DNA from 3 places in the Thermoanaerobacter uzonensis DSM 18761 genome. Region 3 is predicted to be linked to each of the others. Evidence: riboswitches for the same ligand, from Rfam matches in the RefSeq annotation. Region 3 holds a riboswitch; each other region holds the start of a gene.
What was found. Region 3 has a riboswitch for thiamine pyrophosphate ahead of thiC (phosphomethylpyrimidine synthase ThiC). Riboswitches for the same ligand answer to the same signal wherever they lie in the genome.

Region 1: another riboswitch for thiamine pyrophosphate. It lies ahead of thiT (energy-coupled thiamine transporter ThiT); the one in region 3 lies ahead of thiC (phosphomethylpyrimidine synthase ThiC).
Region 2: another riboswitch for thiamine pyrophosphate. It lies ahead of thiD (bifunctional hydroxymethylpyrimidine kinase/phosphomethylpyrimidine kinase); the one in region 3 lies ahead of thiC (phosphomethylpyrimidine synthase ThiC).

Annotation. Positions count from the first base shown of each region.
Region 1 is NZ_FQUR01000011.1:91,394-94,676, forward strand. Features, by position in the region: gene BUB32_RS07235 (ABC transporter ATP-binding protein) at 1-1,660, shown strand, start outside; TPP riboswitch at 1,783-1,885, shown strand; gene thiT (energy-coupled thiamine transporter ThiT) at 1,948-2,586, shown strand; gene BUB32_RS07245 (phosphatase PAP2 family protein) at 2,997-3,283, shown strand, end outside.
Region 2 is NZ_FQUR01000007.1:265,079-268,361, reverse strand. Features, by position in the region: gene thiM (hydroxyethylthiazole kinase) at 1-171, opposite strand, end outside; gene thiE (thiamine phosphate synthase) at 168-809, opposite strand; gene thiD (bifunctional hydroxymethylpyrimidine kinase/phosphomethylpyrimidine kinase) at 813-1,607, opposite strand; TPP riboswitch at 1,666-1,768, opposite strand; gene BUB32_RS03030 (GltB/FmdC/FwdC-like GXGXG domain-containing protein) at 1,834-2,562, opposite strand; gene BUB32_RS03025 (NAD(P)/FAD-dependent oxidoreductase) at 2,562-3,283, opposite strand, start outside.
Region 3 is NZ_FQUR01000009.1:149,095-152,377, reverse strand. Features, by position in the region: gene BUB32_RS05340 (universal stress protein) at 1-263, opposite strand, end outside; gene rd (rubredoxin) at 381-539, opposite strand; gene thiC (phosphomethylpyrimidine synthase ThiC) at 616-1,914, opposite strand; TPP riboswitch at 1,960-2,067, opposite strand; SAM riboswitch class I at 2,256-2,366, shown strand; gene BUB32_RS05325 (homoserine dehydrogenase) at 2,434-3,283, shown strand, end outside.

The DNA of each region.
Region 1 (3,283 bases), on a different contig from region 3:
ACTCAGTAAAGCCATAACCAAAATATTTGAAGGTGTAATGAATAAAATAACAGGGCAAGGCAGTGGCATAGACTTTGAATATGTAGGAAAGATAATTCTAATTCTCATAGGCTTATATGGTTTAAGTGCTTTATTTGGATACTTGCAAGGATGGATAATGTCTGGGGTTGCGATGAAAGTTACCTATAGGTTTAGAAAAGAAATTTCTGAAAAAATTAACCGCCTGCCTTTGAAATATTTTGAAAGTACAAATCAAGGGGAAATATTGTCTCGTATTACAAATGACGTGGATACAATTACTCAGACTCTCAATCAAAGCTTGACTCAGATAATTACTTCTGTGACGACAGTAGTTGGCGTTTTGATTATGATGTTTACCATAAACTGGCTTATGACTTTAGTAGCGCTTTTGATAATTCCTTTATCTTCTTTGGTAATTGCCTTTATTGTCAAACATTCACAAAGGTATTTTAGAGAGCAGCAGGATTATTTAGGGCATGTAAATGGTCATGTAGAGGAAATGTATGGAGGCCATAATATAGTAAAGGCTTTTAATGGAGAGAAAAAGAGCATTGAAAAGTTTGACGTATTAAATAACACTTTGTACGGAACAGCTTGGAAGTCACAGTTTTTAACAGGCATTATGATGCCACTTATGAATGTAATAGGAAACTTGGGTTATGTGGCGGTTACAGTTTTGGGCAGTTGGTTGGTCATAAAAAATGCAATAGAAGTAGGGGATATTCAGGCATTTATACAGTACATCCGATCTTTTACACAGCCTATTGCCCAGATTGCAAATATTTCCAATATACTGCAACAAACTGCTGCCTGTGCAGAAAGAGTATTTGAGTTTTTGGAGGAAGAAGAGGAAGTTTCAGATAATCCACAGCCTGTAAAAGTTGAAGATATAAAAGGCAATGTTGAATTTAGAAATGTTCGTTTTGGATATAGACCTGATAAAATGGTGATAAATAACTTTTCAGCTTCTATTAAGGCAGGACAAAAAGTTGCAATTGTTGGTCCTACTGGTGCTGGAAAAACCACTATAGTGAAACTTTTAATGCGCTTTTACGATGTGAATGAAGGAGCTATTTTGATTGACGGCCATGATATAAGAGATTTTACGAGGGAGGATTTGCGTTCACTTTTTGGCATGGTGCTTCAGGATACATGGCTTTACAATGGTACTATTATGGACAATATCAGATATGGTCGTCTTGATGCTACTGATGAGGAAGTTATAAAAGCTGCTAAGGCAGCTCATGTTGACAGTTTTGTAAGGACATTGCCAGGGGGCTATAACATGGTATTAAATGAAGAGACCACAAATATTTCTCAAGGGCAAAAACAGTTACTAACTATAGCAAGAGCTATTTTGAAAGATCCAAAAATTCTCATACTCGATGAGGCTACAAGCTCTGTAGATACCCTTACAGAAATACAAATACAAAAAGCGATGGATTATCTCATGAAAGGGCGCACAAGCTTTATAATCGCTCATAGGCTTTCTACAATACGGGATGCTGACTTGATACTTGTTATGAACCATGGAGATATTGTAGAGCAAGGTACCCATGAAGAACTTCTTAAAAAAGGCGGTTTTTATGCAAGCCTCTATAACAGCCAGTTTGAAAAAGAGGAAGAGATGGCAAGTTAATACCATTTGATGTGTGTGCAAAACATAAGCAACCTACAAAGCTTGACCATCCGCATTTGATAATTATTCTTGACACAGATTACAGAAAATGATAAATTAAAGGTGAAAACAAAATAGGTGGTTATGTCCGCTGGGGGAGCTTTAACGGCTGAGATGGCATTGATGCCAAACCCTTGGAACCTGATGAGGGTAATGCCTCCGTAGGGAATGCGGCTCAAAAATACCGCATTTCGCGGTATTTTTTTCAGCGAACATAGCCTCCTTGAAAAATGGAGGTGTTTTTGTTTATGTCCTACCTTTTAAGTGTTTTTTCTGATTTTGCCAAAATAAAGCCAGTGACGTTATCGGTTATATTGGCAATTTTATTGGCAGCTTTTCTCTTATATCTGATGCGAAGAAGTGTCAAATTTGACACAAAAATGCTTGTCTACGGAGCACTTTCAATCGCTATTTCTTTCGTGCTGTCTTATATAAGATTTTACCACTGGCCTCAAGGTGGTTCTATTACACCTGCCAGCATGTTGCCGCTTTTTATCTTTGCTTATTATTATGGACCAGGTCCTGGTGTGATTGTAGGAATGGCGTATGGACTTTTACAACTTATTCAAGATCCATTTATAGTCCAATGGGTGCAAGTACTTCTCGACTATCCGTTGGCCTTTGGTGCTTTAGGACTTGCTGGCTTTTTTAGAAAAAACCTGAGTTTGGGAATTTTAGTTGGTGGATTTGGACGATTTTTTTCTCACTTTTTATCCGGAGTATTCTTTTTTGCAAGCTATGCGCCAAAAGGAATGAGTCCCATAGTTTATTCACTTCTAGTTAACGGAAGTATAGTAGGTGTAGAAGTGGCAATATGTTTTGCAGTTTCATTAATTCCACAAGTTAGAAATGCTATCGAGGAAATTAAAAAGAAAGCAATTGCTTAAAGGGGTATTTCCCCTTTTTTATTTTTTTCAATGGATAGCTAAAATTAATGGTATAATATTTTGTAAGAAAAAATTTAACATAAAATTAACTTCCTTATAATGTTTTTTTAATGTTATCATAAGATAATTTAATCAAAGGTTATGTGAAAGCCCGTGGATAAATAGGAATATGCCATAAAAGAGTAGCAAAGGCTGTTGAAAAAGCTTTTGAAAAGTACGATAATATATAAAGAATATAAAATTTAAAATCAAGAGAATTGTTGTTTGAAGACCTTGATAAACTTAAGGCAATGAAAAAAAGAATAGAAAAATTTGTTTACAAAAATCCTGTTAATAAAGTGTGTGAATTTGTACTTAAATATTTCAATAAAAAGCATTCGTGAGGAATTGTAGGGAGGGAAATTTTGCAGATGCAAATAAAAAGAGTGCTTCTTGACAAAGACAAAAACATTTTTTTCTATATAAACGAAAGGATAAAATGTAATATATTGGACAAAATAATGCCCAAAATAACTCATATAGGCGGTCCTTTTTTTACAATATTTTCTTGTTTATTTTTAATTTTTTTTGGAAAAAACGATGTAAAAGCCTCGGCTTTAGAAGCTTTAACTGCGCTTACAAGCAGCCATTTGTTTGTTCAGCTCTTAAAAAGAAAATATACAAGACCAAGGCCTTATATGGTATTAACTAATACGAA
Region 2 (3,283 bases), on a different contig from region 3:
AACATCTGCTGCACTTACCATTTCTTCTACTTCTTCCAAGGCATGTGCCATGACTGGCAGTGCTCCTATAGCCAGTGTTATATTCGCACAATCATTGACAGTAACTATATTTGTAATATGGTGAACTAAAGGCTTTTTCTCTCTTAAAATTTTCAACAATTCTTTTTTCATTTCAAATTCCTCCTATCGTTTATCGCTTTTGCTATAACCTCCAAAAGTTTTCTTGTATTGTTTTCTATATCCCCATAAAATACAGCTGAAACTGAAGATATCCCGTCTACTCCCGACTTTAACATGACTTCATAAGCATTATCCTTCGTTATACCTCCTATTGCAACTACGGGAATAATGACTGTCTCTTTTATCTTTTTCAGCCCTTCTATTCCAATGGCTTCCGCTTCCGGCTTTGTTGGAGTCTTAAACACCGCACCTACCCCTAAATAATCCGCTCCATCCCTTTGTGCTTTTAAAGCTTCTTCCACTGTCCTCGCTGATACCCCTACTATTTTATGAGGACCTATCATTCTCCTTACAACATCTGCTGGCAAATCCTCCTGTCCAACGTGAACTCCATCTGCATCCACCGCCAAAGCTATATCCACTCTGTCGTTAATAATGAGAGGAATTTTATTTCTTTTTGTCACTTCTTTAACTTTAAGAGCAATTTCATAAAATTCCCTACTTGATATGTCTTTTTCCCTCAGTTGAATTACTGTTGCACCGCCTTTTATTGCTAATTCTACTGCGTCAGCAATATCCATATCCTTTATGTAAGACCTATCCGTTATAGCATAAAGGGTTAAGTCCATATCTCACACCTCCCTTATTTTTATATTCCAAAAATGGTTGGTGGGACCTACTCCATGCCCTATGGCCAATGAATGTTTTATAGCCCCTGTAATGTATGCTTTCGCTCTTTTTATTGATTCAACTAAATCATAGCCTAAAGCGATATTGGCAGCTATAGCTGAAGAAAATGTACAGCCTGTACCATGAGTGTTTTTAGTATCAATCCTCTCTGATGTAATTTCATAAAACTCTTTTCCATCGTAAAACACATCTAAAGCATCTCCTGTAAGATGTCCACCTTTTACAATTACTGCTTTTGCCCCAAAATCTAGAATTTTCTTAGCCGCTTCCTTCATATCCGATATATTTTTAATTTCTTTTCCAATTAATTCTCCTGCCTCCATAAGATTTGGCGTAACTACAAGGCTTAAAGAAATCAATTCCTTTTTCAAAGCCTCCACTGCTTCCGGCTTCAATAAATAGCTTCCACTCTTTGAAATCATGACAGGGTCCAGCACAACATTTTTTACATTGTAATCTTTTAATCCTTTTGCAATCATCTTAATAATGTCTTCATTAGATACCATGCCTATCTTCACTGCATCGGGATACAAATCCTCAAAAATTGCCTTCATCTGCAAATACACCATATCAGGACTTACATCCTCAATCCCTAAAACCCCCATGGTATTTTGCGCTGTTATTGAAGTAATGACACTCATGCCGTATACTCCATGTGCTGAAAAAGTCTTTAAATCTGCCTGTATACCTGCTCCTCCCCCAGAGTCAGAACCGGCAATAGTAAGGACTAACTTCATATGACCACCTCCAAAATAATAAATTATGCTCACCTGTTCAGGTGAGCACTTTTTACAAACTTCGTAAAACGTGCTTCCCTGCGCAGGCATTACCCTGTTCAGGTTCAAAGGGTCGGGAACAAATCCCCTCTCAGCCATTTATGGCTCCCCTAGCACTTGTCATATTAAGTTTTGTCTAAATTGTCTAAACTAATTATACCACAAATCCAAAAGAATTAAAATAATTTTATGCATACATATTTCCATAGGGCCTTTTGCCTATCGGATGCAACTTGACAAAAGAATGATTCATAATCTTTTGAAAATCATAATCAAAATATTGACAAAAATTTTCAACATACTTTTGGATAAACGCGTAATCTTTGTCATCTATCTTTTCCTTAATAACCTCTTTCCCAAGTTTATAGTCTTCTACATCTCCTCTCAAATATATAACTCCTCCGTGCATCCCTGTACCACAATATTCTCCAACTATATTTTCATCATTTTTTAAGTTCAGTACAATCATGCATCCACCTGCCATATATTCACCAAAGAAGTCTCCCGCACTTCCTCCAATAACTATTACAGGAACTTTATCTTTGTATTCTTTCATGTGTATGCCAACTCTATAACCAACATTATCTTTTATATAGATAGATCCACCCCTCATCCCGTAACCAACGACATCACCTGCATGTCCATGTATAATAATATTCCCATCGTTCATTGTATTTCCTATTGCATCCTGTCCATTACCAAAAACTTCTATTGTAAGTCCATCCATAAAAGCTGCCATGTCATTCCCAGGTGTACCTTCGATATTTATTTTGGTAGTCCCAGATAGATTATCTCCTATATATCGTTGACCATTAACATTTTTCAAATTAATTATATCTTCACCAGCACGAACTAACTCTTTAATTATTTCATTAAGGTCTCTATAATAGATTCCTGACGCATTTATGGTTTTCATCATACCACCTCCAGGTCAAGCATTTTTGCCTTTCTTAATTCTTTTGGCAAATATATGAATCCAAAATCATCATTTAAAAGATACTTCTTAAATGGAGTTATATCCGTTTCGTTTTTTATAAACCCAGTAAATAATCCAGCCCTATCAATATCATTAATTAATATAAATCCTACTAACCTATTTTCTTTTACCACAAATTTTTTATAATACTTTCTGTTATGATCAATTTTAGAGATAATCTCAAATTCCTGCTGCTGTGGATTTGTTATACCAGCTGTTATCATATTTGTATTTTTATAACCTATTGAGTTCATAGGGAAAATTCCTTTAAAACTTTTATTTATACCAATCATGTTAAGCCCTGCAATTTCCCCTTGCATGTATCCATTTGGCCATATTGGCACAACCCTATTTGACTCAACAAGCATATCATAACCTTCGGCTACATCTCCTGCTGCATATACATCTTCAACGCTTGTTTTCATAGTGTTATCTACTAAAATACCACGGTTTATAGAAATTGATGTGTTTTTTACAACATCAACGTTTGGCACAACACCTATCGCGATAATAAGATTATCGGCTTCTAATTCCTGCCCATTTTTGAGCAAAACCCCTTTAACATATTCATCTCCTATGATTTTATCCACCGTTGTTCCCGTAATTATTTTTATGCCGTCATTCTGAAGACTTTGAGATACCAAAGATGCTCCTTCTGCAT
Region 3 (3,283 bases):
ATGCCGTGGTATTCAATTTTTTTTCGAGGGATTATTTCTAAATTTCCTATTTGGGCTTCTGTCTCTTTTCTTCCATGAGTTTCCACATAACCTATTACTACATCTTGACCTCTTTTAAGACGCCTGTTGCCTTCATTGAGCATTGCATAAGTTTTTCCAACACCAGGAGCATATCCTAAGAATATTTTTAATTTTCCTCGCTGTTGTTTTTTTATAATTTCTAAAGCTTCTTCAGGAGTTAACCTCCTAAAACCTTCACTCATTAAATTTACACGCCCTCCACAGTTTAATTATATCTTTGTTTGAGTATAGTGATTTCATACAACTATAATAATATGAATCTTATTAAAAATCAATAAAAAAAGAGAGCAATCGCTCTCTCATATTTTTTCAAACATATCTTTTCCTACCCCGCAGTCAGGACAAACCCAATCGTCAGGCAATTCTTCAAAAGGAGTTCCTGGTTCAATTCCTTGTGATGGGTCTCCTTCTTCTGGATCATAGATGTACCCACATACTGTGCATTGCCACTTTTCCATAAAAAATACCCCCTTGATATTTTCCTTTATTATAGCAGAAATTAGTAAAGAAAATCAAGGGGAAGGCAAAAGGATATTAACAGGTCGTAGCTGAAGTTCCAAGGTACTCACTGACAATTTTCATAGCGCAGAATTTTCCGCACATACTGCAAGTTTTGGCTGTAGATATGTTTTTATTGACGCGATATTTAAAAGCTTTATCAGGGTCTATAGAAAGCTTTATTTGCTCATTCCAGTTTAAGGCTTTTCTGGCTTTAGCCATAGTTAAATCTTTTTCTTTAGCACCTTTTACGCCTTTTGCGATATCTGCGGCATGGGCAGCTATTTTTGCTGCAATAACGCCTTCTTTGACATCTTCTTTGTCTGGAAGTCCGAGATGTTCAGCGGGTGTAACATAGCAAAGGAAATCAGCACCAGAAGCTGCTGCAATTGCTCCTCCGATTGCAGAAGTTATGTGGTCATAACCAGGAGCTATATCAGTCACAATAGGACCAAGCACATAAAAAGGAGCGTTGTGACAAAGTTGTTTTTGAAGTTTTACATTTGCTTCAATTTGGTCAATTGGCACATGCCCAGGTCCTTCTACCATAACTTGAACTCCTGCCTCTCGAGATTTCTTTACCAATTCGCCAAGGATTATAAGTTCTTGAATTTGTGCTGCGTCTGTAGCATCTTCAAGACAACCTGGACGCAGTCCATCTCCTAAGCTTAGAGTTATGTCATATTTTTTAGCAATATCAAGGAGTCTATCAAAATGTTTATACAAAGGATTTTCTTTGTTGTTATGGAGCATCCAAGCAATTGTAAAGGAGCCACCGCGGCTTACTATATCCATCACTCGGCCGTTGTCTTTAAGCTTTTTCAATGATTCAAATGTTAGACCACAGTGGACTGTAATAAAATCAACCCCGTCTTTTGCTTGTTCTTCTATAACTTCAAAAATGAATTCTTCAGGCATAGCTACAATGCTACCGTATTTGGATATAGATTCTACAGCTGCTTGATACATGGGGACAGTTCCTACAGGGACAGGGGAATTTTCAAGTATTTTTCTACGAGATTGGTTAATGTCACCTCCTGTGCTTAAATCCATTACCGCATCTGCTCCAGCTTTTACAGCAACATTTAATTTTTCAATTTCTTTGTCAATTTCAGTGTATGCATCAGAGGTTCCTATATTGGCATTTATTTTTGTCGATAAACCCCTTCCTATCCCTTTGGGAATGAGGTTTTTGTGGTTAATGTTTGATGGTATTACTATTTCTCCTTTTTTAACTCCTTCTAAAATAAATTCTTCGTCTACTCCTTCATACTCTGCGACTGTTTTCATCTCTTTTGTGACAATGCCTGAAAGGGCGTATTCCAATTGTGTCATAATAAAAACCTCCTTAAAAAATAAATAAACCATGGGGATTATAGCCATGGTGGATGACCACATCCCTACGCAGGTACTAACCTAACAGGTTCAATGGGTTAAAAGGCAACACCTTTTTCTCAGCCGCTTATGCCGGCACCCCATGTGGCAAATATTAAATTTTTATAATCGATAGGGTATAAATATTCTAGAATATTATTATACCACTAAAAAAAATCGGCGTATATTAAAATTTAGAAAAAATTTAAGAAAGAGTACAAAAAAAGTTCTTGACTTTACAGTTTCAAAGTGATAACATAGATTACAACATGTAAAATTGAATATAAATATTACACACAAACCTCTTATCAAGAGTGGTGGAGGGACTGGCCCGATGAAACCCGGCAACCGGCATTTATATGCGTCTGGTGCCAAATCCTGCAGGTTAGGGTGTCTAACCTGAGAGATGAGAGGAGTGGCGGATTATTAGGCCCTCTTCTCATTGAGAAGAGGGCCTAAAAATTTATTTGGAGGTGTGACATGAAAATAAAAATCGGATTATTAGGACTTGGTACAGTAGGAACAGGAGTATATAAATTGATAACTTCAAGAGGAGGTCATATAAGGGAGAGCACAGGGGTTTATCCTGAGATAAAGAAGATACTGGTGAAAAATCTCAATAAGCCAAGGAAAGTGAAAGTAGAGGGACTACTTACCCAAAATGCTGAAGAAATTTTGAAAGATAAAGAGATAAAAATAATCATTGAAGCAATAGGAGGCATTTCTCCAGCTTACGAATATGTGAAGGAGGCTTTGGCTTCAGGGAAGCATGTAATCACTGCAAATAAAGAATTGATAGCTAAGCATGGAGAAGAATTAAATGAAATAGCAGAAAAGAATAGAGTATTTCTAAAATGTGAGGCAAGTGTAGGTGGGGCTATACCTATACTGCATCAAATTGATAGATTAAAAATTACAGATGAAATAGATTTTGTAGGCGGTATAATAAATGGCACTACTAATTATATTCTCACTAAAATGACTACTGAAGGCAGAAGTTATAAAGAAGCACTTAAAGAAGCCCAGCAATTAGGATATGCAGAAGCAAATCCCGATTATGACGTAAAAGGCTTTGATGCCCTTTATAAACTTGCTATATTAATGAGGAAAGTGTTCAATATAAACGTGCCAGTAAATTCTATAACCAGAAAAGGAATAGACGAAATCACGACTCAAGATTTAAATTACATCAATAAGTGGGGATATAAAATAAAATTATTTGCCTGGGGCAAAAAAGTCAAAGATGGCATCTTTGCAGGAGTGGAACCAGTTTTAGTCGAAGAAAATAATATTTTGTCAAGGATAAACGACGTAAATAATGCTATCATAC